DNA from 2 places in the Pseudoalteromonas sp. T1lg22 genome. Region 2 is predicted to be linked to the other one. Evidence: riboswitches for the same ligand, from Rfam matches in the RefSeq annotation. Region 2 holds a riboswitch; the other holds the start of a gene.
The links. A riboswitch is a leader RNA that binds a small molecule or an ion and turns the genes downstream of it on or off. The one in region 2 is predicted to bind lysine.
Positions count from the first base shown of each region.

Region 1: it holds a riboswitch for lysine, as region 2 does, so the genes downstream of both, lysC (lysine-sensitive aspartokinase 3) here and dapA (4-hydroxy-tetrahydrodipicolinate synthase) in region 2, are expected to answer to the same signal.

Region 1 is NZ_PQBY01000008.1:92,111-104,236, forward strand. It holds gene C2M24_RS05390 (ATPase) at 1-2,083, opposite strand, end outside; gene C2M24_RS05395 (condensin complex protein MksE) at 2,084-2,638, opposite strand; gene C2M24_RS05400 (hypothetical protein) at 2,635-3,915, opposite strand; gene nhaD (sodium:proton antiporter NhaD) at 4,245-5,492, shown strand; gene C2M24_RS16075 (2-dehydropantoate 2-reductase N-terminal domain-containing protein) at 5,700-6,206, shown strand; gene C2M24_RS16080 (ketopantoate reductase C-terminal domain-containing protein) at 6,176-6,697, shown strand; lysine riboswitch at 6,987-7,159, shown strand; gene lysC (lysine-sensitive aspartokinase 3) at 7,239-8,603, shown strand; gene C2M24_RS05420 (4'-phosphopantetheinyl transferase family protein) at 8,572-9,276, opposite strand; gene C2M24_RS05425 (sodium-dependent transporter) at 9,369-10,691, shown strand; gene C2M24_RS05430 (2-hydroxyacid dehydrogenase) at 10,770-11,750, opposite strand; gene C2M24_RS05435 (glutathione peroxidase) at 11,716-12,126, opposite strand, start outside.
Region 2 is NZ_PQBY01000006.1:552,007-564,132, reverse strand. It holds gene C2M24_RS04835 (2,3,4,5-tetrahydropyridine-2,6-dicarboxylate N-succinyltransferase) at 1-337, opposite strand, end outside; gene dapA (4-hydroxy-tetrahydrodipicolinate synthase) at 345-1,241, opposite strand; lysine riboswitch at 1,370-1,560, opposite strand; gene C2M24_RS04825 (TraB/GumN family protein) at 1,692-2,567, opposite strand; gene ilvG (acetolactate synthase 2 catalytic subunit) at 3,061-4,722, shown strand; gene ilvM (acetolactate synthase 2 small subunit) at 4,719-4,961, shown strand; gene C2M24_RS04810 (branched-chain amino acid transaminase) at 5,012-5,935, shown strand; partial or broken gene ilvD (dihydroxy-acid dehydratase) at 6,021-7,876, shown strand; gene ilvA (threonine ammonia-lyase, biosynthetic) at 7,876-9,432, shown strand; gene C2M24_RS04795 (ABC transporter substrate-binding protein) at 9,463-10,536, shown strand; gene C2M24_RS04790 (methyltransferase) at 10,604-11,797, shown strand; gene can (carbonate dehydratase) at 11,806-12,126, shown strand, end outside.

The DNA of each region.
Region 1 (12,126 bases), on a different contig from region 2:
GAGCCTGGCGATTGACCGCCTCGCGCTCGTTGTCCAGGTTGTGATAGGCGCTGATCAGCTTTTGGTATTTGCTCAGCTCGTCGCTTTCGTTATCAAATTTGGTGATCCCGGCGTTGTAGATATGCAAATAGGTGTTGCGCACATTGATATCGAAGTTGCGCAGCTCCTGACAATCCTTGTTAAAGCCGTGAATGGTGTCGGCCAGGGCATCAAGATCAAAGGTGATATCGATAAGGTAGGGGGTTACCTTACCGCTGATAAAGTCCAGGGTGTGATCCAAGCGCTCGCTCTTAACCTGCTGCAAGCGGGCTTTTTGACGCTCCAACGCCTCTTTTTTGGAGTTAATAATGGCGCGGCGATCGGCAATGCCGGCGGCATTTTGTTGCACTTCACTGAGATGGGCATCCACTTCTTCCTGCTCACCATTAAGGCTTTCCTGCAAGGCCTGTTGGGCATCACAGGAGCGTTGCATCACCTGGTATTGCTCAAAGCGTTTTAGCGCCGCTTCCTGGGCCATAAGTTGCTCATACAGAGCATCGCGCTCGGCCTGTTTACCGGCGACATCGGCGGCAACGTCACGTTGGGCCTTAAGGTCGTTCAGTGAGCGCTCAAGGGATGCCAGCTGCTCGCTTAGTTGCGCCTTATCGGCGCCGCTTTGCATCTGTACTACCGGCAGCTTCTTCAGGGAGATGGTCGCGCCCGGTACCACCAGCTCACCGCCGCGCACGGCCTGGCTTAGCTCGGATAAAAATGCGCCAAACGCATCCTCATCGTCAATATTGATCTCGCCGCCATTGCTGGTGGCAAAAGACAGCAGATCCGGATTGAGGATGCGCGAAATTTCTTCCACTTCTTTGAGCGATAAGTCCTCGCGCATACGGGTAAAGAGGTTGTACTCCAGGTTTTTCAGCTGAAGTTTCAGGCTCTTGATCTGCTTTTGCGTCTCTTTAATACGAAAATCCAGGGTATGCAGGCTCTGGCCCTCGGCGCTTTTAAGCGAGTGGGACAGGGCTTCATACTCTTGTTTAAGCGCTTTTAGCTCGCTTTGCAAGGTGGCGTTGTTGGTCAGCTCAAACTCAGTATGCAGGGCGTCGAAATCGTTAAACCAAGCCGCAAGCTCGGTGAGCTTGCGCTCGATATCCCGTGATTGTTGCACGTAGAGGCGTTGCTTTTGCTCGAATTCTTCCTTCTCCTGAGAGATTTCTTCAAGTTGCTCGGCCAAGGTGGCGTGCTGGTCTTCATAAAAGGTATCGAACTCGGCCAGGGCCAAGTCGATTTTTGGCGCATAGGCACCTAGCTTGCCTTTAAGGGCACTTTGGTGCTCCAACATACTTTCCAGCGCGGCGATGGGCTCTTGCATGGTTTCCAAGGCATTGAGCTCACGACGGGCGCGATTAACCTTGTCGAATGCCCGCTGCCAGACCTCATAAAAGTCGACGTTAGCGTTGGACATATGGCGCTCAAACACACGCATCATAAAGCGTTTTACATCGCTGGCGCCGAGCTTGTGCAGGTTAAGCATGCGACGGAAGATTTCTTTATAGGTGGCGGCGTCGCTGACATTATTGAGCGGGATCATGCGCAGGTTGATGTCGCCATCGAACGGCGTTGCGCCGCCTATCAATAAGGCATTGAGTTCCTGCGCCTTGAGTTCGATGGGGCTAAAGCCCTTGTCCTTAAGATGATTGAACAAGCGGGTGTATTTGACGATGCGCTTGTTATCGGTAAAGTCATCGAGGTTCAGCGCGCCGTTATAACAAAAGAACTGATGGGCAAAGCCGGCTATTTTGCCAAGGCCCGCCACACCTATGACCACCTTGCCATGGGGCAGGTCGGCCTCAAGCAAGATATAGGACTGGTCGGAATTAAAATAGAATTTGCGGGTTTCTTCTAAATCATGGCCATCCCATTCGGTCAGGCGCAAGTCATTGATAAGGGGAAACTGCAGGGCGTTTATTACCGAGCTTTTCCCCGTGTTGTTTGGCGCGCAAATAGAGCTGCTTTTATCCAGCGGGATCACGCATTTGGCATAGCCAGCGGTATTTAACAGGGCTAGTTTACTCAGACCGTGTAATTGCTGCATTTATAGCTCCTCGGCGCTTTCAAGCGCGTCTTCATTTACTTCTAACAGGGCATCGAGATAGCGGTGAATGGGGGCGAGTAAACGAAACACGCTTTCCTTGTCTTTGGCCTTGGCCATTCCCAGGCGTACCATGCGCATCAGCACATCCTTGCGTAAGTCGGTGCCGGAGAAGATCTCCAACTGGTCATAGAGCACCTTGTTGTGTAACACCAGCTCCTGACACAGCTCCAGGTCGACGTCTTTGTCGAACAGGGCGCGCATGGGATCCTGGCCCTGGTTGGCGTAGTGCTCAATCAGGGTATAGATAAAGAGCGCAATGGCTCGGGAGATCTTACCCATGTTGGCGGTGCCTTCATCTGTGGCAAAATGGAAAAAACCACGGGCATCGTGCACCAGGGTGTGACCTAGGGCACTAAAGAGGGCGGCGTATTGCTCTTGTTGTTGGTCGAGCTCCTGCCAGGCAAGGTTGTCCTGCTCGCTGATATGATAGCCGCTGACCAGTTTCTTATTGATGTAGTGCAGCTGGGTAAGCTGGGTTAAGTCTATGTTGGTCATAATTCTTCGCTACTTTGTGTTGTTGTCGCATCACTGGCATCGATAAAGGGATACAAGGCAAAGCGCTTGCCGGCGATGGTTTTAGTTTCAAGCCGTTCGCTTTGATTCAGGGTCAGCGAGGGGTCGTTAATCAGTTTTTGATACAGGTATAACAGCTCGTCGGACTCCAGCTCAGGATAATGGCTATCGAGCACATCAATAAGCTGCTGCTTACGGGCTTTGCTGTTGCCCTTGGCGGGTATAAACAGAGCGCGAACATCTCTAAAGCTGGGAATATTTGGGGCGCGATAGGGCTCGGCAGCGCTGGCGTCGGGCATTTCAAAGTCATGCTCTTCAAATTCGCTTAAACCGGCCATATAGGCCACTAATTGTGCATTACTGCCGAGTTGGTGATGCATGGGCTCGCTGGCAAAAAACGGCTGATGGGCGCTCATCACGCTATCCAAACCGCGCTTACGAATAAGCCCCAGTATCTTGGCGGCCTGGCGGGTGACTAGGGTGTTTTGTCTTAACTCTTCGCGCAGTGGCATCAGCATGTCGGCACTTTGGCGCAGACTTTCGCGGCCAATATGGTGCATATCGAGGATGCGGGTGCGCAGCTGTTCCAACATGCGAATGGTATTGGCGTCGCGGCCGCTTTGTTTTAGGTGCAACAGGTGTTCGGTAAGGCTCAGCTCAATGGTGTCGAAGCAAATTTGAAAGGCACCGCTGATATCGAGCATTTCCAGCATGGGTTCTATGTATTCGTCAAAGGCTTCAATCACCGCCTTATAACGCTTGCTCAGAGACATGCTTGAACCATTGGCCTTGGCTTGCTCAACCAGATTGTAAATGGCGTTTTCATTGTGCTGGTAGAGTTTGACGATTTTACGTACCCGTTCATCCATAATCCGGGTGTAGCGACTGATATCACCGTAATCATCATCACCGACCGCCTTGGTGAGCTTAGCGCTTAAGCGCTCTAAGTCGTCCACTAAAACATGAATTTCAGCGGCCACGCCCAAGCTTTCATCTTGCAATAAGTAGGCGGCAAAATCACTCACCGCACGGTTGATTTCCAATTGCGATGATTTTGCTAAGGGAACAAGAATGTCTTGGCTAAGCAGGCGGTTGGTTTCTTTGTAAATCTGAGCGCCGGAATAATGAGGAAAGTGCTGCTTTATGATGCTTTGCACTTCCTTGATGCTAAAGTCGCCCATTTTGAAACGTTTCATCAGGGTCTCAAGCACCGGCCATAGCTCAGTCAGCGTATTGAGCACGCGTTTCGCTATTATCATTATGTTGTTTCTTTGTGCTTGGCAATAGGCAGGGATTATAACTAAAGGTACAAAAGGGGAAAATAGCTTTTCACTGTTACATTATCTTTACGAAAAGCGTTGTATTTGGTTGACAAAAAATATGTAAAGAAATTGTCACTTACAACGAATTGGTAATAGCTCCTTGGGCATATGAATGTTAGAATTCGCGCCGCTTGCAGACTGTAATTGTCTGCAATTAACCCATGGTATCGCTAAGTTTGTTATTTGTACATCTGGGTGTAATTTGTACCACCAATAAACTTAGCCGTACTTTTTTAAATCGCTTGTCGCAAGGAATAATACTCAAAATGGTCAGTGCGCTCATCTTGACGCTCATTGCCGTGGCGTTTGTGCTTATTGTTGTGGAAGACGTCATCCATGTAAATAAGGCTAAAACCACGCTTTTTTTCGGCACTTTGTGCTGGATTATCCTCTTCATCTCGCCCCTTCACGGTCATTCCCTTGATCATATCAAAGATGAACTTAATGAGAACATTTTAGAAATAGCGACCCTGTGGCTGTTTTTAATGGCGGCTATGACCTTTGTTGCCTATCTCAACTCTAAAGGGTTCATTCAAAATTTGGTACAAAGGGTACTGCCAAGTAAGATTAGCGAGCGCAAGCTGATGTTCCTTATTGCTGGTTTTGCGTTTTTATTCTCATCGATTTCCGACAATATTACCGCGACCTTAGTATCGCTGGCTGTGGTGATGTCGTTGAAACTTGATGGCCGCAAGCTGGTAAAATACGCGACCTTGATTATCTTTGCGGTTAACTCCGGCGGCGTGTCGCTGATCACAGGTGACGTAACCACCTTGATGATCTTCTTGGCCGACAAGGTGACCATAGGCAATCTGTTGTTATTGATTGCTCCAGCAGCCTTTAGCGTACTGGTGCTGGCGACCTTGTTATCTATGAAGATGCGCGGCACGGTGACCTTTTCTCTAGGCGAGCGCAAACCCATAGAAAAAACCGACATTACCATAGCGGCTATTTTCCTTTCGACAATCGTCGGCACCCTGACCATGAGTGTGCTGTTTCAAATTCCGCCCCTGTTGACGTTTTTATTCGGTCTATCGCTGATGTTCCTAACGGCGCAATTCTTGATGCGCAAAAAGGACGTAAACAAGCAGATCATCGACTATATCCGTGAGATTGAGTACGACACCTTGTTGTTCTTCGTGGGTGTATTGTTACTGGTTGGCGCTCTAAAAGAAGTGGGCGTGCTGGCCCAGTTTACTCATCTGTATGAGGTGTTAGCGCCAAGTCAGGCCAACTACCTGATGGGTCTACTGTCGGCAGCGGTCGATAACGTACCTTTAACCGCGGCACTGCTTAAAGCAGATATTCATATGGATACGCAAAACTGGCTGGCATTTACCTATGCGACCGGTGTTGGTGGCTCCATGTTAGTAATAGGCTCGGCGGCGGGTATTATCGCCATGAGCAAGGTGCGCGATTTAACCTTCGGTAGCTACCTGCGTAATAGCTTCTATCTTTTGATAGCTTATTCTGTGGGTTATGTCGGCGCTTTCTACATGGGTTCATTCGTGTAACGGCGACAGCATCCGCATTTTCTTTAAAGACCATCTGGGCTTAAACCCAGGTGGTCTTTTTGTTTCTGCCGAGCGCTTAAGAAGGCTTTTGGGCTGATAAATACACCTTGGTACAATAAAAACAGTGCCTAGCATTGCCGCGTACTTAAACTTACAGCACTATGAACATATCAGGTAACTTATTGACCAGATTAATAAAGGTGACGTATGCGTATTGCGGTTTTTGGTGCCGGTTCAACGGGGTGCTATTTGGGCGCGTTATTAAGCGCGGCACAGCTTGATGTATCCCTGATATGCCGGGCACGGATTAAAGATGCCATTATTGCTAATGGCGGCATTCATATCAGTGACTACCAGGGGCTGGATAAAACTGTGATGCCGGATGAGCTTATCACAGAGCCTGGCGAGCAGCTGTTTGATGTGGTTTTTGTCACTTTGAAGTGCCATCAATTGCCCCAGGCACTGCCCCAACTGCTGGCTATAACCCATAAGTCTTCCGAGCTGGTATTTATGCAAAATGGCCTAGGTAGCTTTGAGGCAATTCAAGATAGGCTAGCGGAGCGCACCTGTGTGTTTGGCATTACCCCGTTTAACGTATTGCAACAGGGCGCGCATTTTCATAAGGGCACCGAGGGCGAATTTGTATTTGCTAAAACCCCAGGCATGGAGCATATCCCAAGACTTTGCGTGAGCACGGCTTTAACTGCGAATTAAAGGCGCAGATGACGCCAGTGATCTACGGCAAGCTGCTGTTAAACCTCAATAACGCCCTCAATGCGGTGGCGGATATGCCAATCAAGCAGGAGCTGGAAAATAAAGCCCTAAGACGTGTGTTGGCGGCGGCCATGAAGGAATGGCTGGCGGTATGTAAGGCCATGAACATTGAGCTGGCGCAATTTACCAAGGTTAAACCTGCCTTAGTGCCCCGAGTGTTGAGCTTACCCAATTGGTTATTTAGGCGCCTTGCTTCGGCCATGCTGGATATCGATCCCAAGGCGCGCTCGTCCATGTGGGAAGATATTCAGGCGGGACGCAAAACGGAAATCGCCTATCTCAACGGCGCCGTGGTCGCACTTGGTCAGCGCCACGGGGTAGCCACTCCCGTAAATTCGGCCATTGTTGCCTGTATTGAAAAGTTAGAGCGGGGCGGTGTTGTTAAGCTTGGCGATTTGCTGCTGGCCAGGAATACCAATTCACTTAAATAGCTAATCATTCTAGCGGGCTAAATATCATGCTCACTGTGTTGGAATTTTTCGATGTACGCCTACACGGATGTAGGCGGTAGAGCGGCGCAGGAGCCAAAGCCGAGAATAACTACATAAGAAAAATTCCGCCTTGTGATCATATCATTTATCCAGCGCTATCTCTGATCACATACTTAACAGAATTGGTATAAGCAAAAATTAAGTGCCCATGCTCGACCTAAGGGTGATTGACATCCAGCCATCCAAACGTTAAATTCCTAGCTCGGGTTTGCGGCTCATGTCGTAAATCTGTAGCAGAAGAGGTGCGATAGCTAGGTAGTAGACGCGAGGCAGACGTAGGCCAACGACCGTTTATGAGGGAGACTATCGCCGAGGAAGTACATTGCTCGTCACAATGGCTTTCGGTTCTTGAGGCTGAATCCTCGGAACTGTCACCTGTTTGGGTGGAGGGCTTCTGGCAATGGACATACCTTTCTTTTAGTCTTGCCAAGTTCTCCTGATTGTATTTGAAAAATAAGCTATTTTTCATCTCGGAGAGAAAATGAATCAGGAATTTACCGTCGCCAAATTCGGCGGCACCTCAGTAGCCGATCATGCAGCGATGAGCCGTTGCGCCGATATTATTGCTGCCGACTCACACGTGCGCATCGTGGTTGTTAGTGCCAGCGCCGGGGTTACCAATCATCTGGTGGCCTTGTGTCAAACTGGGCTTAGCAATGAAGAGCGCCAAGCGCATATTGATGGTGTTATTGCCATCCAACTCAATATTATTGAGTGCCTGAGTCTGGATGCGGATCTTGCCCATGGCTTCGATACTACCCTCAATGATTTTAAACACAGCGCCTCGCACTCTACGCAAAACGTGCCACTAACCAATGTCCAGCGCGATGAGTTGCTTAGTTTCGGCGAGCGTTTATCTTCGTATTTATTTACCCAGGTGCTGCGTGATAAAGGCGTGGCCTCAAGTCGCTTCGACGTGCGCTCGGTACTTAAAACCGACAGCCAGTTTGGTAAGGCGCAACCGGATATCACCCAAACCCGAATTAGGGCTCAGGCTGAGTTGGTGCCACTGCTTAGCGAGCAGGTGGTGGTGACTCAGGGCTTTATTGGCTCAGATGAATACGGTGAAACCACCACCTTAGGCCGTGGCGGCTCGGACTACAGTGCGGCCCTGTTGGCGGAGGCCTGTGGTGCCAGTAATATTCATATTTGGACCGATGTAATAGGTATATACAGCACAGATCCGCGTTTGTGTAATAAGGCCAAGCCGATTGCCCATCTGACCTTTGACGAGGCCGCGGAAATGGCAACCTTCGGCGCCAAGGTATTACACCCGGCGACTATTTTACCGGCTGCGCGCAGCGGTATTGGCGTATTTGTGGGCTCCAGCCAGGACCCGCAAGGGGGTGGTACCTGGATTGAGAAGGTGCCCAGTAGTGAATTGATCGCCGGCGTACGGGCCGTGACTCAGCGCAAGAACCAGCTGCTATTGACGCTGAAAAGCCCGGAAATGCTCTTGGCCAGTGGTTTCTTGGCGCGGGTGTTTACTATTCTCAGCGAATATAAAATTTCGGTTGATCTGGTCACGACTTCTGAGATCAGCGTTGCTGTTACCCTGGATAATGCGCCGAACGCCAGTCGCCCCGAGCTTGATCAGGAAGCGCTGGAGCGTTTAGGTGAGTTTTGTCATGTCAGCGTGGAAACCAATCTTGCCTTGGTGGCCCTAATTGGCTCTGAGATTCAGCTGCGCCAAAGCGAGCTAAATCTAATGCGGGTGCTGAGCGGCTTTGATATTCGCCTGATCTGTCATGGCGCTTCAAAGCACAACCTGTGCTTCTTGGTAGAGCAAGGACAATCGGATCAGGTGGTGCAGGCTATTCACCAGCAGCTGCTGGAGCAAGCCTGATCACTTCTACCTCGGTTTTGGCGGTGATCAAACTAAGATCAAATTGCCGCCATTGCTGACAATAAACCTGTGCCGGGCAGCGTTCAAGCAAGGGTAGTATAGGCTGGCTAAGCAGCGTACTGATACTTTGTTTAGCGGCCTTGGCATAGGCTTCTTTTAACGTCCACACTCGAAAAAAAGTATCGACGTTATTGCCTATATCCCGGGCTTCCACCTCAGGGTAAAAATGCGCCGCCAGCTTTTCAAAGCGCCGGTTTGCATCTCGCTTTTCGATATCCACGCCCAATAAAGATTGCTGGCCCTGAGTTATGGCAACAGCAATATGGCCGTGGGAGTGACTGATCACCACATTAATATCCAATAACTGCCCGTCGATAAACAGCTGCAGGGCTCGTTCCTGTTCGTTAAAAACACTCTGCCAACTTGCCAGTGGCGCCTGCGCGTATTGAGGAAACAGGCGCTGTGCCAGGGTCTTGATAAAATAGCGGCTACTTAGGTATTCGCGCTTGGCCTGGGGTTGTTTACGCCTGTTGAGCACCTCGAGTTCGCCTGGGTGCAGATGGGCTTCATCGAGCTCAATGGCGGCACTGAGGCTCAGTAAGACTTTTTCCGATATCGGCACAGATGGCGTGGTCTTTGGTAATGCGGGAAAGCGATAAGCTGCATTAAACATGGGATGAATGGTCCGATATGGTTGGCGGCGACTACTTTGTTAATGGTAAGTGTGGTTTAATAGCGGCAAAACAATAACAGATATCAATAAGAATGACGAATAATCGTGACGGCTTTCAAAGTCGCATAGGATTTGTGCTGGCGGCTGCCGGCGCCGCAGTGGGTTTAGGAAATATATGGGGATTTCCAACTCAAGCTGCAAACCACGGAGGCGGAGCCTTCTTACTTGTTTACTTTATCGTAATTTTTGCCCTGGCATTGCCGGCGCTCTTTACCGAGTTATATTTGGGCTATGCGGCGCAAGCCAACCCGGTGCAGGCGCTTAAACGTGCTTGGCATACCAAGGCTCCAAAACTAGGTGCCGGAGCCGGTTATCTTGGCCTTGGCGGCGCCGTGGTGATGCTGAGCTTCTATTCTATCGTTGCCGGTTGGATGCTGGCCCATGCCTTGGCACCGATAGCGCAAATGCTGGACCTGCCTAAGGTCGCCGAATTTCTAAGTAATGACTCCCTGGCTCGTAATCTGGTCTTTACACCCTTGATGCTGCTGCTGACCGCCAGCATTATTTTGCAAGGGGTGAAGTCCGGCATTGAGGCCTGGTCGCGACGCCTTATGCCCTTATTGCTGGTGCTCTTGGTGGGGCTGATCTTCTATATTGGCTCCCTTGATGGGGCGGCCGAAGGCTTTGCCCATTATCTTAAGCCCGACTTTGATAAAGTCTGGGATGCGGACTTAATCATTGCCGCCATGGGACAGGCGTTTTTCTCCCTGTCGCTAGGTGTGGGCTGTATGATGATTTACGGCTCCTACCTTAAGCCCGGCGCTAACCTTGGCAAATTAACCTTAAGCGTGGCCGCACTCGACACCTCGGTGGCATTTTTAGCCGGTTTGTTGATTGTTCCAGCTATTTTTGTGGCCAGCCATAACGGCGTTGAAGTCTTTGCCAACGGTAAGCTGATCGGCGAAGGACAGCTCATATTTGCGGTCTTGCCGCAACTGTTTGAAGCCATGGGCGCCATGGGCCTAGTGATAGCTTTAGCGTTTTTCGTGCTGATGTCTATTGCGTCTGTAACCTCAACCATTTCTTCGACCGAGATCCCGGTGGCCTTTTTGGTTGAAAATCATGATATGGACCGCAAGCGCGCGACTGCCTTGGTGACCTTAGTGGTAGCTATCGCGTCAGGCACCATCATTATGAACTTTGACTGGCTGTTTGGTTTGGTGATCCAAGTCTTTACCCAGTACCAGTTGCCACTGATGGGTTTGTTCTACTTCCTTACCCTGGGCTGGGTGTGGAGCCGCGGCAATAAACTGGCTGAGTCGAACCATCCGGGCATTAAAGCCCTGTTGTGGTATATCCGTTTGGTGTGCCCAATTTTGATGACCGCCGTGTTTATTAATGTAGCGCTGAAATAGTCCTACAAAGCCAACTAGAACGAAAAAAGGGATATGCTGTCATATCCCTTTTTTTGTGCCTGCTGAAAAGCTTAAGGCCTACATATCGAGTACCTGATTGGTCAGGGCCTCGCCCTTGGCGAATTGGCTGAGGTTAAAGTAAGTGGTTTCTACTATCTGTGTCAGTGCTTCCTGGGTAAAAAAGCCCTGATGGCCAGTGATCAACACATTCTTAAAGGTGAGCAGGCGGGCAAACACATCGTCTTGAAGAATTTCTTCCGATCTGTCTTTAAAAAACAATTCAGATTCCTGCTCATACACATCTAAACCCAAATAACCGAGTTTTCCGCTTTTTAGGGCGCCGATACAGGCCTTGCTATCGAGCAAGGCGCCGCGTCCTGTGTTGATCAGCATGACGCCGGGCTTCATTGCTGCCAGGGCGGACTTATCGATTATATGATGGGTTTGCTCGTTGAGCGGGCAGTGCAGGCTGATAATATCGCTGTTGGCCAGCAGTTCGCTTTGCTGCACTAGGGTAAAGGCACCTTTAGGGCTGGCGGGGTCGCATACCAATACCTTGGCGCCAAAGCCGTTTAAAATCCTCACCATGGCCTGGCCGATTTTACCGCAGCCGATAAGACCCACGGTTTTATTGTGCAGGTTAAAGCCAAGCAGGCCGTTGAGGTCAAAGTTCTCCTCCCGCACCCGGTTATAGGCCTTATGAATTTTACGCGACAGGGTTAAGATCAGCGCGATGGAATGCTCGGCCACGGCCTCCGGGCTGTAGGCGGGCACCCGGGCTACGGCAATCTTGTGCTTTTTCGCCGCCGCCAAATCGACATTATTAAAACCGGCACAGCGCAGTAAAATTAGGCCGACACCATAATCGGCCAGCCTGGCTATGACCTCAGCGCTTAGGGTGTCGTTGACGAATACACAAACGGCATCAAAGCCTTTGCTGAGGGAGCAGGTATGGGCATTAAGGCTGACATCGAAATATTGGATATCGACATCTGTTGGGCAGAGTTCATTAAATGCTGTTTGTTCATACCTTTGCGAGCTGAATAGGGCTAATTTCATCGAGTTGACTCTCTATTACCGATCTAAGTGTATCGGGCTTGGTGCGTGGTGCGTAACGATTTACCAGCTGTCCTTGAGAGTTTATGAGAAATTTAGTGAAATTCCATTTTATTGCCCGATTTTGGGCTATACCACGGGTATGCTCTTTAAGGTAGTTAAACAGAGGGTGGGCGTCCGGACCATTGACCATCACTTTGCTAAACAGAGGAAAGCTCACATTAAAGGTGTTTTCACAAAATTGTTTTATGGTGACGTTATCGGCAATTTCATGACGCCCAAATTGATTGCAGGGGAAGCCAAGAATAACCAGCCCCTGATGTTTATAGTCTTGATACACGCGCTCCAGTGCGCCGTACTGGTGGGTGAAGTTACAGCT
Region 2 (12,126 bases):
GCGCATGGCTGTCGACCATGGTGCCTTCATCGACAAAGGCGCCAATATTGACATAGGCCGGTGGCATTATGATGGTGCCAGGGGCCACATAGGCGCCGCGACGCACCGAGGTACCGCCCGGTACCATGCGAACATTGTCTTCGGCGCTAAAACCGCGCGGTGCCAGGTTGTCTTTATCGACAAAACCGCCAGGGAATTCGGTATTGGTGCCGTTTTTAAAGGCTTCAAGAATGCCTTGCTTAACCTCGATATTGGCCTGCCATTGACCATTTTCGTCTTGTGATGCGGCGCGAACGGCGCCCGTTTCTAAATTATTAAGAAGTTCTAACCAGCTCATGAAAATATTAAACCTGTGTTGAATGCCAAGATGTGATGCTGTCGTGTACGCGTAAAAGTGGTCGTAAATCGCTTAGCTCCGCATGAGTTAACGGGGCGCGCAGAGTTGGCGTATTGATGCGCCCAAGGGCGTGTAACAAGTACTTTGTCGGAATCGGGTTGCTAACATGAAAGAGCGCCGCCACCGCCTCGCGCCAATGCAAAAAGGCATTGTGGCTTTGCCCTTGCAAGCTTAACTGCACAAAACGGTGCGTTGCTTGCGGCCACACGTTGGCAGCAACCGAGACCAAACCGGCGGCGCCGGCCTGAGCGTAATAGGGGATCAGTGCATCGTCGCCGCTGAAAATAGCCAGTTGCGGTGCCGCAAGACGATATTGCTCAAAGCAGTCGATGCTGCCGCTGGCTTCTTTCAATGCCCAGCAGCGCGGGTGATCTTGCAACTTGCCGAGTACCTGCGGGTCCAGGCTGACCGCGGCGCGGCCGGGGACGTTGTAAAGCATGCAGGGGTGTTTGCTGGCATCAAGCAGAGCGCGAAACCATAGCTCTTGTCCTACTGGACCTGGTTTGGCATACAAGGGGGCGCCAAGCAAATAGGCGTCTATCGGGTAGTCATTGCAAAAGGTCAGCCATTGGCGCTGTGCTTCAAGGTTGTAGCCACCTACACCGACCATAATCGGGGTGTTCAGTTCCAGGGCGCAAATGTGTTGCACCACGGCTTGTTGCTCGGCCAGATCTAGGGCAAGGGCTTCGCCTGTGGAGCCCAGGATCAACACGCCATTACCGGCTGCCGCTTGCTCTTGTGCCAGCGCGCTTAGGGCGTCAAAGTCTATACCGCCATCTTCAAGCAGCGGGGTGATCAGTGCTGTCCACAGCACAGTGTGTGATAACGATTGAGTAGTTGTCATCTCATCCGAACTTAGTGCGAGTTCGAGAGCAACAAAGGGAAGTGGTTTCCGCATTCGCCGACTCGAACAGGTTAAATTCGAAGAGCGAATGGGCTTAGACGTAACAAAGCCTGCCGGCCTGTTATGTTAAGACCAGAAGCTCTCCACCAAATATATAGCAATGTGTGCTATTGGTGACAGTCGCTGGGATTCAACCCAAGCGCCCGAGGGAGTATTAAGCAATTTACCTCACCTCTCGGCGTACATCCCCCTCATTATGAGTCGTTGGAGTTTGCTCTCCTCATCATAACTACCTGGATGACGCACCTCTTCTAGCCCTTGCGGCCATCTAAATGGCCGAATCAATAGGGTGCTTTTTTATTCAAACACTTTCCATGCCACGCTGTCAACGCCCATGGCGACACAAATTTTCACGCCTCCCCATGTTGTTTGGCGCGCATGGGTTTGAAATTAGATGCGTGAGACCTTAAAACCTTGTGCCTGTAGCAGCTTGATTAAGCCGTTTTCTTCACCCAGATGCAGGGCGCCAACGGCGATAAATAATGATTGCTTATGCAGTGTTTTTTCCAATTGTTTTATCCACTTATGGTTGCGCTCAATTAAGAGTACATGTTCATTAAGCTGGCCATATTCGGAGTCGTCAAAGGACTGTTCATAGGCCTCGGTGAGCACGGATGTTTCGCCCTTTTTCCAGCCATTGATCAGACGTAAAAAACTCTCATCAAATTGATTGAGCTGGCGGAAGGTATCGGCAACCATGAGGTCCGAATGCTCTTCTAGTACGGTAAACATTTCCAGTTGTTGTTCGAGAGATTCCAGCTCGATAATGGCCTTGTTTTTTTGTTTGGCGCTGGCCAGTACTTGCTTATCTATGCCGAATTCGTCTGAATAACCGGCATTTTGCAGCTCAATCTGCATCATTGTCAGTAGCACGGCCCAGGGTTTTAACGAGGAAAACATCTTGATATTAATATTTTTTTCGCCAAAGTATTGGTCCAGCTTCTGGTAGCTTTGCGGGCTTAGCTCCGAGTCCAGAGTACGGCCATTTTGCAGCATTAAAAACGGCATGGAGCGCTGTTGAATTTGCACCGCAGACAGGGCAGTTAAATCAACTTCCACCACCACAGCATCGCTGTTGCTTATGGCTTTTTCTATCTTTTGTGGCAGGCCCTTCATGCTGGTGTCGCCAACATGTACTGTGCCGAATAAGTACGAGGTTTTTCCCTGCTTTTCCACCTGCCACAAAGCCGGTGTCAGTTCGGCGAAAGCGGGCTGGGTAAAAATAATAAACAGGCAAAAGAGCCAAAATGCAGTTAATTTTTTCATCGTGTCATCCTTAAACTAGAGTCGCCTCTGAGTGTACCCGAGTTAACTCATAAAACCCATTGACCGAAAAATAATTGCTAGAAATTAATCAGCTAGTGCTATCGGTAAGTGAAGGTAAGTTATATGCAGTTGAGGGCTGTGAGGTTAATAGGTTTAAATTTTAGGTTGTTTAAGGGATTTTTTATGCTTCTCACTCCTTCTTTTCTTGGAATTTTGCATTGTTTTTGTAGTTGACTTGCGCGGGTGCTCGCGGTACTAATAGAAAAAGAGCGACGGCCCAGCCGTCCATTAGATTTTTTAATTAGACTTAGAACGAATTAATTTATGCTTAACCTGCTATCAAGCCTAGTCCTAGTGATTAACACCGTGGTGATTATTATTACCGCGGGGGCTTCGTAGTGCGTTAAAAAATTAACACGCTTAAGGCCCCCCGCACTGAAAAGTTCGGGGGGCTTTTTCGTTTCAGGGCCAACACATTGAGGAATGAGGAACAATGACCGGCGCAGAATTAGTAGTAGAGATATTGGCAAGGGAAGGAATAAATGAGGTATTTGGTTACCCAGGCGGAGCCATCATGCCCATTTATGACGCCTTGTATGAATCTCAGGTAACTCACTATCTTACTCGTCACGAGCAAGGTGCCGGTTTTGCCGCAGTAGGCTACGCCCGTAGCAGTGGCAAGTTGGGAGTTTGTATGGCCACTAGTGGCCCGGGCGCAACCAATTTGATCACCGCTTTAGCCGACGCCATGATGGACTCTGTGCCTCTGTTGGCGATCACAGGTCAGGTTCCCACCGCCGCCATCGGCTCCGATGCCTTCCAAGAGGTGGACGTTTTGGGCATGTCGCTGTCCTGCACCAAGCACAGCTTTATGGTTGAGCGCAGCGAAGATTTGGCGCCCATACTGCAACAGGCCATTCATCTTGCTCAAAGCGGTCGTCCCGGCCCTGTGCTGGTGGATATCCCCAAAGATATCCAAATGGGTGAAGCTCGATATCAGCCCTGGCTGGCCGATAGCGAGGCGCGACAGCAGCCGTGTCAGGAACAGGTGAACAAGGCCAATCAGCTACTCAGCGAATGCCAGCGCCCGGTCGCGTATATCGGTGGCGGCGTTCAGGCCGCGGATGCGCAAGCCCAACTGATGCAGTTTTTGTATAAAACCCAGATGCCGGCGGTACAAACGCTAAAAGCCCTGGGCAGTGTGACACCAGACTATGAACTGAACCTTGGCATGCTAGGCATGCACGGCGGTGAAGCAGCCAACCTGGCGGTGCAGCAATGCGATCTATTGTTGTGTATCGGCGCACGCTTCGACGACCGGGTGACCGGTAACCTGACTAAATTTGCCCCCAATGCCCAGGTTGTTCACCTGGATATAGATGCCGCCGAGGTGGGTAAACGCAAGCCTGCCGCCGCCTCTTTGGTGGCTGATTTAAAAGCCTCTTTGCCGCAGCTGCACTGTTTTGTCACCGAGCCGAATTGGTGCGCGCATATCACCGCCTTGGCACAGCAGCATGCATGGCGCTATGACTATCCTGGCGAAACGGTTTACGCCCCAGCCTTGTTGAACAAACTGTCACAGCGCTTAAGTGCCGATGCGGTGGTTTGTTGTGATGTGGGTCAGCATCAGATGTGGGTGGCCCAGCATATGCAGTTCTCTCACCCCAGCAATCACTTAAGCAGTGGCGGTGCTGGCACCATGGGCTTTGGCCTGCCGGCGGCCATAGGCGCCAAAATAGCGCGCCCGAACGATATGGTGCTGACGGTATCCGGCGATGGCTCAATCATGATGAATATCCAAGAGCTGGCCACCATACGCCGCAATAATTTGGATGTGAAAATTGTGGTGATAGATAACCAGCGTCTTGGCATGGTACGCCAGTGGCAGCAGTTATTTTTCGCCGAGCGCTACAGTGAAACTAATCTTTCGGATAACCCGGATTTTGTCGCTTTGGCGCGAGTATTCGGTATCGATGGACAGTGCATCACCCATCAGGAGCAGGTAGATGAAGCGTTAGATGCCATGCTCAGCAGTAAGGGCCCGTATTTACTGCATGTATGCATAGACGATAAAGACAATGTTTGGCCCCTGGTTCCACCGGGTGCCGCCAATGACCAAATGATGACCCAAGCCAATAGCGAGAAAAAACCATGAAACACCGTTTAACCCTAAACTTAGCGAATCAAACCGTGGCCGTGGAGCGTTTCCTGCGAGTGGCTCGTCACCGTGGTTTTAAACTGACCGCCCTGGAATTGGCCTGTGACCAAGATCAATTTGCGGTCAATATCACGGTAGATAGCGATAAACCTATCTATCTTTTAACACAGCAGCTCAATAAATTAGTAGATGTGCACAGTGTCACCACGGCGCAGCTACAGCAACAAGCAAGTTAGTCCGCGTCCAATGGCAACGCGAGAATTGAATTTTAAAGAAGGTACAAAACATGACACAAAGCTCTGAACTGATTTGGCATAACGGCGAAATGATCCCCTATCAGCAAGCAACGACGCACGTATTAAGCCATGCGCTGCACTATGGCAGCTCGGTATTTGAAGGTGTTCGCGCCTATGACACGCCAAACGGTCCGGCAATTTTCCGTTTAACCGATCACCTTAAGCGTCTTTATGATTCGGCCAAGATATACCGTATGGAAATTCCCTTTACCTTAGAGCAACTCACCCAGGCCTGTAAGGATGCGGTAAAGCAAAATGGCTTTAGCGATGCTTACTTGCGTCCGTTTGCATTTTTGGGTCATGTGGGCCTGGGGATCAACCCTAAATCCCGTGTTGCCGATGTCACAGTTGCGGCGATGCAATGGGGTGCCTATCTGGGCGAAGACTCATTGGCGCAGGGCGTGGATGTGTGTATTTCTTCTTGGAACCGTCTGGCTCCGAATACCATGCCAACCGCCGCTAAAGCAGGTGGTAACTACTTGTCATCACAGCTTATCTCGGGTGAAGCCAAGCGTAACGGTTATGTTGAAGGCATCGCCTTGGACACCAATGGCTTGCTGAGTGAAGGTGCTGGTGAAAACCTCTTCGTGATCAAAAAGGGTGTGCTTTATACCCCGCCGACCACAGCCTGTATCCTGCCTGGCCTGACGCGCGACACCATAATGACGCTGGCTAAAGAGCGTGGTTTTGAGGTACGCGAAGAGGCAATTGCTCGTGAAGCCTTATATCTGGCCGATGAGTTTTTTATGACAGGCACAGCGGCAGAAATCGTTCCGGTGCGCAGCGTGGATCAGATCCCCGTTGGTCAAGGTGCGCGAGGCCCTATCACCGAAGAGCTGCAAGCAGCATATTTTGCTTTGGTTAAAGGACAAAGCCCAGACCCTCGCGGCTGGTTGGAATACGTAAACGACTAATAATGAGGGCAGCGCATGGGCGTTGCCGAATTTTTGGGAATGAGGAAAGCCGATTCAGTGAATCGCAAAAAATATCGAGGTAACCATGGCTAAATTACGCAGTGCAACAACAACCGAAGGACGTAAAAGAGCGGGCGCCCGTGCCCTGTGGCGAGCAACCGGGATGACCGACAGCGATTTTAAAAAACCAATAATCGCCGTGGTCAACTCCTACACGCAATTTGTGCCCGGGCACGTGCATCTTAACCAGCTCAGCGATCTGATGGCGCAGACCATTCGCGACGCCGGCGGCGTACCTCGCGAGTTTAACACCATAGCCATAGACGACGGCATCGCCATGGGCCATGGCGGCATGCTCTATTCGCTTCCCTCGCGTGACCTCATTGCCGACTCGGTGGAATACATGGTGAATGCCCACTGTGCCGATGCCATGGTGTGTATCTCTAACTGCGATAAGATCACCCCGGGCATGATGTTGGCGGCGCTGCGTTTAAATATTCCGGTGATCTTTGTCTCCGGCGGCCCCATGGAAGCGGGGAAAACCCGTTTGGCCAACATAGATATCAAGCTGGATTTGGTGGATGCCATGGTCAAGGGCGCCGATCCTACGGTTAGCGATGAAGACTCGGAGCAGGTTGAACGTTCCGCCTGCCCTACCTGTGGTTCCTGCTCCGGCATGTTTACCGCCAACTCCATGAACTGCTTGCTCGAAGCCTTAGGTCTGGCCCTGCCTGGTAATGGCACTACGCTTGCAACCCACAAGGATCGTATGCAGCTTTATGTGGAGGCCGGTCAGCGTATCGTCGATTTATGTAACCGTTTTTATGGTGATGATGATGCGTCTGTACTGCCGCGCAATATCGCTAATCAGGCGGCCTTTATGAATGCCATGACCCTGGATATCGCCATGGGCGGTTCATCGAATACCGTGTTGCACCTGCTGGCCGCGGCGCAAGAAGCCGGCGTTGACTTTGATATGACGGACATAGACAGACTGTCTCGTAGCACGCCATTCCTTTGTAAGGTGGCACCGGCCACCCAGCAATACCATATTGAAGATGTGCACCGTGCCGGTGGCATCATGGCCATACTCAATGAGCTGGCCAAGGCCGATAAGCTCGACTTATCCGTAGGTCATGTGGCTGGCAAGAATTTGGCCGAAGTGATCGCCCGTTTCGATGCTACTGACTCGGAAAATACTCAGGCGCAAACCTTCTATCGCGCCGGCCCGGCGGGTATTCGTACTACAAAGGCTATGAGTCAGGATTATCGCTGGAAGGAGCTAGATCTGGATGCCAGCAGGGCTGTATCCGCAGTGTTGAACATGCCTTTAGTCAGGATGGCGGTTTGGCCGTGCTCTACGGTAACCTGGCGCCAAACGGCTGTATCGTAAAAAGCGCCGGCGTTGCCGAGGACATGCTGGTATTTACCGGTACCGCCCGGGTTTATGAATCTCAGGATGATGCCGTCGATGGCATTCTTGAGGGCAAGGTACAAAAGGGCGACGTGGTGATCATTCGCTACGAAGGCCCTAAAGGTGGCCCGGGTATGCAGGAAATGCTTTACCCCACCAGTTATCTTAAGTCCATGGCCCTAGATAAAGACTGTGCGCTGATCACAGATGGCCGCTTTTCCGGCGGCACCTCAGGCTTATCCATCGGCCATGTCTCGCCAGAGGCGGCCAGCGGCGGTGCCATTGCCCTGGTGGAAGATGGTGACCAGGTGATGATAGATATCCCCAACCGCGGCATCAACCTGGCGCTGAGCGAAGAGCAACTTGCAGAGCGACGCGCCCAGCAAGAGGCTCGTGGTAAGCAGGCCTATAAGCCGCTTGCTCGTGAGCGTGTGGTGACCCCGGCTCTTAAAGCCTATGCCTTGCTTGCCACCAGTGCCGATAAGGGCGCGGTGCGCGATCTGCAAAAGCTTGAGGAGTTAAGCTGATGGCGGCCACTGAACTCGATTATTTTCGCGCCATCATACAGGCTAATATGGAGCCCCTGGTCAAGGTGACCGAAGTCAGTGAACTCAGTGCCTTGGAAGCCAAGCTGGGTTCAAAAATCTGGCTTAAACGGGAAGATCAGCAACCCGTATATTCCTTTAAATTGCGCGGTGCCTATAACAAGCTGAGCAAGTTACCCAAGGGTTCTAAGGTGGTTACCGCCTCGGCGGGCAACCATGCCCAGGGGGTGGCGCTAAGTGCCACCGAGCTGGGTCATCAGGCCACTATCGTGATGCCCTTGACTACGCCGCAGATCAAGGTGGATGCGGTGCGTAATTTTGGTGCCGAGGTGATACTTCATGGTCATCATTTCGATGCCGCCAAGGCTTATGCGCTGGCGCTTGCCGAGCGTCAGGGGGCGGTGTTTGTGCCCCCCTTTGATGACCCGGATGTGATCGTCGGCCAGGGCACCATAGCCCGCGAACTGATGCAGCAGTTGCCCGAGCTGGATGCTGTGTTTGTGCCGGTCGGCGGCGGCGGTCTACTCGCCGGCATGGCGGTCTATATCAAGTCTTTGCGCCCGGACATTCGCGTTATCGGCGTTGAAGCCGAAGAAAGTGCCTGCTTGCAAGCGGCCATGGCCGCCGGTAAGCCGGTGGAACTGGAGCGCGTCGGCAGCTTTGCCGACGGTGTGGCGGTGAAGATCATCGGCACCGAAACCTTTAGGCTGGCGCAGCAGTTTTGCGATGAAGTAGTCACCGTCAGCGGTGATGAAATTTGTGCCGCGGTACAGGATATTTTTGTTGGCACCCGAGCCGTGGCCGAGCCTTCCGGCGCCTTGGCGCTGGCCGGTTTGAAAAAATGGGTGCATAACTCGGGTGTGAAGGGGCTTAAGCTGGCGGCTGTGCTTTCCGGTGCCAATCTCAACTTTGACCGTTTACGCCATGTCGCCGAGCGCACCGCGCTGGGTGAGAAAAATGAGGCCCTGCTGGCGGTCACCATTAAGGAAGAAAAGGGCAGTTTTAAGCGTTTTTGTCAGTCCTTGGGTGGCCGTGCCATCACCGAGTTCAACTACCGTTATGCCGGTCCGGGCGAGGCACAAATCTTTGTGGGTATCGGTCTGCGCCAGGGCGCCAGTGAACTGCAAGAGCTGCTGGCAGCCCTTGATCAGCAAGGTTACGACTATGTTGATATGTCGGAGAACGAGCTGGCTAAGCTGCATGTGCGTTATATGGTCGGCGGCAAGCCCAGCGATCAGCTTGAAGAGCGTTTGTTGCGCTTCGAGTTCCCTGAATATCCTGGCGCCTTAGCGCGCTTTTTGGATACCCTGGGCAGTAAATGGAATATAAGCCTGTTTCATTACCGCAACCATGGTGCTGCCACCGGCAATGTACTGGCGGCATTTGAGGTGCCCGAGGTGGAGCAGGGGGCCTTTAACCAGCATTTGCAGCGTTTGGGCTATCAATACATAGATGAAACGCAAAACCCTTGTTATCGCCAGTTTTTAGCCCATCGCCAAGGTGGCGCAACTGGCAATATCAGCGAAGCTTGCTTATAGTGGAGTAGTTAACGTAATCAGGGATGAATCGTGAACAAAGCCACCGTATTCGCTAGCTACTGTGTTTGCTTCTTGCTGCTGTGCATTATGCCATGGGCTTGGGCTGACTCCCCCACAAACGTAACCTTACAGCTTAAGTGGCAGCATCAGTTTCAGTTTGCCGGATATTATGTTGCCAAGGAGCTGGGCTATTACCGCGATGTGGGTTTAGAGGTCAATATAGTACCGGCGTCGCCAACGGACACTGATACCATGGCCAAGGTGCTCAGTGGCAAGGCTCATTTCGGAGTGACTCACTCGGGCATTATCAAGCAAAGGTTGGAAGGCAAGCCGGTGGTGGCACTGGCGGCCTTATTGCAGTCCTCAGCCTATTGCTGGCTGGTGCGTAAAGACTCTGGCATTTTTAATCCCGAAGACTTTCAAGGCCAGCGTATCAGTTTGCTGACCAAGGGCGAAGATGCCGAGCTGATGAGCTTGTTGGATCATCGCCAGGTCGATGTTGAGGTGGTAGAGCATCTTGGCAAGTCCAATTTAGATGCCTGGCTGGCGCAAGAAATTGATGCCATGCAGGTGTATGTCACCAATGAACCCTATCAATTAAGCCAGTTGGGCATAGACTACCGTTTGGTGTGCCCAAAACGTTATGGCCTGAATGTATATGGCGATGTGCTTTTTACCTCGAAACACCTGATTACCCACTCCCCCGAGGTGGTTGAACGCTTTTATCAGGCGAGTATGCGCGGCTGGCGCTATGCCTTACTGAATCTCGACCATGCCATTGCCCTTACGCAGCAACATTACGCTCCCAATAAATCCTTGGAACAATTGGCATTTGAGGCGGATCAGCTTAAGCCCTTGATCATGCAGTCGGGGAATTCCATAGGGGCTATGTCGGATGCCCGTTGGCGGGTGATCACTGAGCTCTACCATTTAGAGTCGGATAAGCTGGCGAAGCATTTTGATGGCTTTATTTATCAGCCATCGCCGCCGCACTCACCGATGAATTTATCCTGGATGATGGTGCTGGCTCTGATGATGATGATGGTGGCGGTGCCTGCCTATCTTCATTTATTTTTCTGCGCCCGGCACTCCAAGAAGGCATAGAATTACTGCGGCGTACCGGCACTTACTTTGCTATAATCGCCGGCAAATTGTTAACCGCCGTACCCTTATGCCTGCCTTGCTTGCGCACTTTGAAGCGCTGGATCACCTCTTATATCAAACTCGCCGTTACTGGCAGTGTGTAGCCTTTTCCTGTGGCCAATACCCCTGGCCCGAGCTGGCCGGGGTGCTTGATGGCTTAAGCGATGAGCAGGTGGCTGAGCTTGAAGCCGACCCTAAGCAGTTGCTGCGTTTTTTTCAATCCTATATTCCCGAGCTGGCACAGCTGGATAAACTAAGTGCTCTGCCGCTGCGTCAAGGCGCGGCCGAGCAGCCGACCTTACCCTTTTGGTTAAGTAATGGCATTAAGGGCAGAAAGCTCACTCAGCTCCAGGCCTTTGTCGCTCATTTACAACCCCAAGAAAATACCAAAACCGTATTGGAATGGTGTGCGGGCAAGGGCCATTTAGGGCGTTTGTTGGCGCATCAATACGGTATTGGCGTACAGAGTGTCGAAATTCAGCCACAGCTATGCGCTCAGGGAGAAGAGTTGGCGCAGCGCTTTGCCTTGCCGATACGTTTTAATGTCGCCAATGTGCTTGAGGACGATTGCCAGAGCTACTTGCAGCAGTGTGATCATGCTGTGGCCCTGCATGCCTGCGGTGGTTTGCATCAGGAACTTATGCGCCAGGCCAGCCGTTTGGGCACCCAGCGTTTGTCTATTTCTCCTTGCTGCTATCATTTGTTTATCGACGGTGATCATTATCAGGCCATGAGCAGCGCCGCCAAAGCCAGCCAAAACAGCTTTTATAGCAGTGACTTAAAGTTAGCCCTGCAGCAAACAGTAACCGCCGGGCAGCGGGTGCAGCGGCTGCGCCAAACCGAGGTGCAGTGGCGTCTTGGCTTTGATCAATTGGTGCGCGATGTATTTAAACGCAACGAGTATACCCCAGTGCCTTCTGTGGGTAAGCTGGTGTTTAGCGGTGAGTTTAAAGACTTTTGCCAGTGGGCGGCACAGCAGAAGGGGCTAACCCTGCCAGAGGGCTTGAATTACCCGCATTATTTGGCCTTGGGTGCTGATCGAAAGCATATGACCGACCGTATTGAACTGGTAAGACATCTGTTTCGTCGGACAATTGAGGTTTGGCTCGTGCTCGATCGTGCTTTATATTTGCAGCAAGCAAATTACCGGGTGGATATTTTCGAGTTCTGTGAATCGTCACTGACACCCAGAAATATCTTTATAGAAGCGAAATTAAATTGAGAGTTGTTGTGAAAAACTTAAGTCATCTTTTTGAAAACAATAAGCAGTGGGCTAAGCGTACTACCGAACAAGATCCTGAGTTCTTTAAGAAACTCTCAGAGCAACAGAATCCTGAGTATTTATGGATTGGCTGTTCGGACTCGCGCGTACCGGCCAACCAGATCGTTGACCTAATGCCGGGCGAGCTATTCGTACACCGCAACGTGGCTAACGTAGTAGTGCACACCGACCATAACTGTTTGTCGGTCATGCAGTATGCCGTTGAGGTGCTTAAGGTGAAACACATCATGGTGGTGGGCCACTATGGTTGTGGCGGTATTAAAGCGGTT